One region of the Streptomyces sp. NPDC020731 genome, then DNA from elsewhere that is predicted to be linked to it. Evidence: riboswitches for the same ligand, from Rfam matches in the RefSeq annotation. Region 1 holds a riboswitch; the other holds the start of a gene.
The links. A riboswitch is a leader RNA that binds a small molecule or an ion and turns the genes downstream of it on or off. The one in region 1 is predicted to bind glycine.
Positions count from the first base shown of each region.

Region 2: linked by a shared signal. The riboswitch ahead of gcvP (aminomethyl-transferring glycine dehydrogenase) and the one ahead of gcvT (glycine cleavage system aminomethyltransferase GcvT) in region 1 are both predicted to bind glycine.

Region 1 covers NZ_JBIRTN010000007.1:87,770-90,612, reverse strand. The annotation lists gene ACH4VX_RS12625 (enhanced serine sensitivity protein SseB) at 1-42, opposite strand, end outside; gene ACH4VX_RS12620 (AAA family ATPase) at 95-763, opposite strand; glycine riboswitch at 987-1,087, shown strand; gene gcvT (glycine cleavage system aminomethyltransferase GcvT) at 1,261-2,379, shown strand; gene gcvH (glycine cleavage system protein GcvH) at 2,493-2,843, shown strand, end outside.
Region 2 covers NZ_JBIRTN010000026.1:9,434-12,276, forward strand. The annotation lists gene ACH4VX_RS31855 (DNA polymerase IV) at 1-890, shown strand, start outside; gene ACH4VX_RS31860 (PRC-barrel domain-containing protein) at 901-1,275, opposite strand; glycine riboswitch at 1,390-1,485, shown strand; gene gcvP (aminomethyl-transferring glycine dehydrogenase) at 1,660-2,843, shown strand, end outside.

The DNA of each region.
Region 1 (2,843 bases):
ATGGGGGTGCGTCTGTGCCGGGAAGTCCGCCGGGAAGTCCATCTGCCTACCGCCTGCTGCCTGGAACCGCTGCTGTGGCTGGAAAGGCTACCGGTCAGCCCGTGAAGCCGATCCGGCGCAGCGCGTCCGCCGCGTCCCGGTCGAGCAGGACCGCCGAACCCGCGCCCGCCGTCAGCGCGCCCCGCTCCACCGAGCGCAGCAGCCGCTCGCTCGCCGTGCGGTGGCGCAGGAACGCGTACCGGGAGACACCGCGCCCGCGTTCGCGCTGGCCGGCCAGGGCCTGCTGCGGGGTGACGTCGAGCAGCAGCAGATGCAGGCTCGCGCCCCGGCGGCGGGCCTCGCGGGCCAGCCAGCGGCGCACCCAGGCCTGTGTACCGCAGTCGTGGACGACGACCGGCCCGCCGGTCCGCAGCACGCGGCGCAGTCCGGCGTAGTGGGCGAGGCGGACCAGCGGGCGGTAGACCGCGTACGGCAGGAAGCGCGGCATGCGGCGGTCCCAGCGGTCCCGGGTGTCCTGGGAGTCGACGCGGGTGCCGCGCACCGTGCGCCGCATCAGCGTGGACTTGCCGCTGCCCGGCAACCCGGTGACCACGACGACGTCCCGGGGCCCGAAGATCAGGGCGCGCGGGCTGCGGCCGGCCCGTGCGCGCAGATCGCGGACTACGGGCGCCGGCAGCGCGCCGCGGGCCCGACGGGCCTGGGCGGCCGGCTGCTGGGGCAGCGTGACGCCCGTGGTGGTGGCGCACGCCGTGGTCCTGTTCACCGTGATCGTCCTCCCCTGGGGCCGGGTACGAGTACCGATCCCCGCCGAGTGTAAAGAGAAGGTAATGCCGGGTGTCTGTCGTTTCCGTCCGTTTCCTGAAACAGGCGTGTCACAGCACCCTGTGACGGCGCCCGCACACCCTGCGCACCCCCTGGGAAGGGTCCCCCTGCCACGCCCCCGCGATGCGTGCAATGATGGGCGCGCCAACTGCATACCGGCCGTTTGAATCCGCGCGGGAGAGTCCCTGGCACCGTTTGCCGCCGGGGCGCCGAAGGAGCAAGTCCCTCCCTTGAATCTCTCAGGCCCCGTTACCGCGCGGGCGAGGCACATCTGAAAAGCGGGCCACCGAAGAGCGTGCAGCAGCGCTCCGGCGGCTCCACCCACGGTGCAAGCCAGGACGCCCCCTGCGTGGGCGGTCATGGCGAACCTCTCAGGTTCCGATGACAGATGGGGAGGAAACGCCCTCGCCTTCCCCCATCGCCTTGGGAGACCGACCGATGAGCAGTACCGAACCCCGCCGGACCGCGCTCGACGCCCTGCATCGTTCGCTCGGCGCCACGATGACCGACTTCGCCGGCTGGGACATGCCCCTGCGCTACGGCTCCGAGCGCGACGAGCACAACGCCGTCCGCACGAGGGCCGGCCTCTTCGACCTCTCGCACATGGGCGAGATCACCGTCACCGGCCCGGGGGCCGCCGCGCTCCTCGACCACGCCCTGGTCGGCAACATCGGCGGCGTCAAGCCCGGCCGCGCCCGCTACACCATGATCTGCCGCGAGGACGGCGGCATCCTGGACGACCTCATCGTCTACCGGCTGGACGACACCGAGTACATGGTGGTCGCCAACGCCTCCAACGCCCAGGTGGTCCTGGACGCCCTCCAGGAGCGCTCGGCCGGCTTCGACGCCGAGGTCCGCGACGACCGCGACGCCTACGCGCTGCTGGCCGTGCAGGGACCCGAGTCCCCCGGCATCCTCGCCTCGCTCACCGACGCCGACCTGGACGGCCTGAAGTACTACGCCGGTCTGCCCGGCACGGTCGCCGGTCTCCCCGCGCTCATCGCCCGTACCGGCTACACCGGCGAGGACGGCTTCGAGCTGTTCGTGAAGCCGGAGCACGCGGTCGAGCTGTGGCAGGCGCTGACCAAGGCGGGCGAGGGCGCCGGCCTGGTCCCCTGCGGCCTGTCCTGCCGGGACACGCTCCGCCTGGAGGCCGGCATGCCGCTGTACGGGCACGAGCTGACCACCGGCCTCACGCCCTTCGACGCCGGTCTCGGCCGGGTGGTGAAGTTCGAGAAGGAGGGCGACTTCGTGGGCCGTGCGGCGCTCGCCGAGGCCGCCGAGCGTGCCGTCGCCGAGCCGCCGCGGGTCCTGGTCGGCCTGGTCGCCGAGGGCCGCCGGGTCCCGCGTGCCGGGTACGCGGTCGTGGCCGGCGGCGAGGTGGTCGGCGAGGTCACCTCCGGCGCGCCCTCCCCCACGCTGGGCAAGCCGATCGCGATGGCGTACGTCGACGCGGCGCACGCGGCGCCGGGCACCGAGGGTGTCGGCGTGGACGTCCGCGGCAGCCACGAGCCGTACGAGGTCGTGGCGCTGCCGTTCTACAAGCGGCGGAAGTGACACCGTCGTAGGCGGTTCCCGCGCGTGAGGTGGGCACGTCGTGCCTGCCCACCTGCGCCGCACGCAGTTCCCTCAGTCATCAGCAGTCCCCCGCGTACAGGAGAATTCAGGCCATGAGCAACCCCCAGCAGCTGCGTTACAGCAAGGAGCACGAGTGGCTGTCGGCCGCCGAGGACGGCGTGTCGACGGTCGGCATCACGGAGCACGCGGCCAACGCGCTCGGCGACGTGGTCTTCGTCCAGCTCCCCGAGGTCGGTGCCGGCGTGACCGCGGGCGAGACCTGCGGCGAGCTGGAGTCGACCAAGTCGGTCAGCGACCTGTACTGCCCCGTCACCGGCGAGATCACCGAGGTCAACGAGGACGTGGTGAACGACCCGTCGCTGGTGAACTCCGCCCCCTTCGAGGGCGGCTGGCTGTTCAAGGTGCGCGTCGCGGAGGAGCCGGCCGATCTGCTCTCCGCCGCC
Region 2 (2,843 bases), on a different contig from region 1:
TGCTGATCGAGCCGGGCACGGAGCGGGCCCTGCTGGGACCGCTGTCGGTCCGCACCCTGCCGGGCGTCGGGCCGGCGACCGGCGATCATCTGCGGCGGGCCGGGATCCACACGGTCGACGAGCTCGCCGAGGCCGGGGAGGACGAGCTCGTACGGCTGCTGGGCAAGGCCCATGGGCGTGCGCTGTTCGCGATGGCGCTGGCCCGGGACGAGCGGCCCGTGGTGGCCGAGCGGGAGGCCAAGTCGGTGTCGGTCGAGGACACGTACGACGTGGACATCCACGACCGGGTGCGGGTCGCCACGGAGGTGCAGCGGCTCGCGGACCGGTGTGTGCGCAGGCTGCGGGCGGCGGGGCTGTCGGGGCGGACCATCGTGCTGAAGGTGCGGCGGTACGACTTCTCGACCCTCACCCGGTCCGAGACGCTGCGGGGGCCCACGGACGATCCGGCCGTGGTGCGGGAGGCGGCCGCGCGGCTGCTGGACTCGGTCGACACGACGGGCGGGGTGCGGTTGCTGGGCGTCGGGGTCAGCGGATTGGCCGACTACACGCAGGAGGACCTGTTCGCGCAGGCGGCGGGCGGGCGCGTGGACGACCTCCCGCACGAGGAGGCCGAGGCCGCTCCGGAGCCGGAGACGCCCGCCGAGCGGCGCTGGCCGGCGGGGCACGACGTACGGCACGCCGTGTACGGGCACGGATGGGCGCAGGGCAGCGGGCTGGGCCGGGTCACGGTGCGTTTCGAGACACCCCACTCGGAGCCGGGCCGGGTGAAGACCTTCCGCGTCGACGACCCGGCTCTGCAACCGGCGGAACCGCTGCCGCTGGTGTCCCGAGGACCCGGGGAGGACGAGGGCGCGGGGGCCGGCGGAGGGATGCGGGTGGAGGGCTGGTGAGCAGGGCGGATCAGGCCGGCTTGTCGTTCCCGGCGAGTCTGCCGAAGTCGCGGTCCGGGAGGGGAGGGGGAGCGGCGAGGTCCAGGCCGTAGTGGTGGTAGAGCTGGAGTTCCTGTTCGGGGGAGAGATGGCGGCCCACACCGAAGTCGGGGGCGTCCTTGATGAGGGCGCGTTCGAAGGGGACGTGGAGGGCGCCGTCGATGAGGTCGCTGGGTTCCAGGGGGACGAAGGCGTCCCTGCTGAACAGGCCGGTGCGTATCGCCGCCCACTCCGGTACGCCGGTGGCGTCGTCGAGGTAGACCTCGTCGATCGTGCCGATCCGGGTTCCGTTGCGGTCGAACGCCTTGCGGCCGATCAGGTGGCGCGGATCGATGTCGGTCTGCACAGGCCCTCCACTGGTCGCAAACTCATCCGTAAGCACTACAGAACGGCACAATCGGCTGGACGGCCACTCGAAGGTACTGGTGTGGTGCTCGCTGGTAGGCTGGCAAACGGCTGCTGACCCCGTGCGGGAGAGCCCTCCGGACACCATCGGGGGCGCCGAAGGAGCAAATCCTCCCCGGAATCTCTCAGGCACACGTACCGCACGGACGAGGTCACTCTGGAAAGCAGGGCGGGTGTCGACGGCTTCCGCTCTCACCGACGGTGAAAACCGGACGCCCTCGGGCCGTCCGGTGAAGCTCTCAGGTCGAGATGACAGAGGGGGAGGCCGTTCGGGCACCCGCGCCGTGGTGCCCCTCGAAGGTCGTCGGACCAGGAGGCCTCCTCAATGACCGCCCCTCGCACTCCGCTCTCCGAGCTCGAACAGGGAATCCCCTTCGAGCAGCGCCACATCGGCCCCGACCACGAGGCCCGGGCCAAGATGCTCGCCCAGGTCGGCTACGGCTCACTGGACGAGCTGACGGCCGCCGCGGTGCCGGATGTGATCAAGAACGCCGACGCGCTGGACCTGCCGGGTGCCCGGAGCGAGGCCGAGGTGCTGGCCGAGCTGCGTACGCTGGCCGACCGCAACGAGGTGCTCGGCTCCATGATCGGGCTCGGGTACTACGGGACCTTCACCCCGCCCGTCATCCTGCGCAACGTGATGGAGAACCCCGCCTGGTACACGGCCTACACGCCGTACCAGCCGGAGATCTCCCAGGGCCGGCTCGAGGCGCTGCTGAACTTCCAGACCGTGGTCGCCGAGCTCACCGGCCTGCCGACCTCCGGTGCCTCGCTGCTCGACGAGGGCACCGCCGCCGCCGAGGCGATGGCGCTGTCGCGGCGCATGGGCAAGAACAAGAAGGGCCTCTTCCTGGTCGACGCGGACGCCCTGCCGCAGACCGTCGCCGTGATCGAGACCCGCGCCGAGCCGACCGGCGTCGAGGTCGTCGTCGCCGACCTGAGCGAGGGCATCCCCGCCGAGCTCGCCGGGCGCGAGATCAACGGCGTACTGATCCAGTACCCGGGCGCCTCCGGTGCCGTACGCGACATCAAGCCGGTGATCGACCAGGCGCACGAGCTCGGCGCGCTCGTCACCGTCGCCGCCGATCTGCTCGCCCTCGCGCTGCTGAAGTCGCCCGGTGAGCTGGGCGCGGACATCGCGGTCGGCACCACCCAGCGCTTCGGCGTGCCGATGGGCTTCGGCGGGCCGCACGCCGGTTACATGGCCGTGCAGGAGAAGATGGCGCGCAGCCTGCCGGGACGGCTCGTCGGTGTCTCCGTCGACGCGGACGGACACAAGGCCTACCGCCTCGCCCTGCAGACCCGTGAGCAGCACATCCGCCGTGAGAAGGCCACCAGCAACATCTGCACCGCCCAGGTGCTGCTCGCCGTCATGGCCGGGATGTACGCCGTCTACCACGGCCCGGAGGGCCTGAGGGTCATCGCGCGGCGCACCCACCGGTACGCCACCGTCCTCGCCGAGGGGCTGCGGGCCGGCGGAGCCGAGATCGTGCACGGCTCCTACTTCGA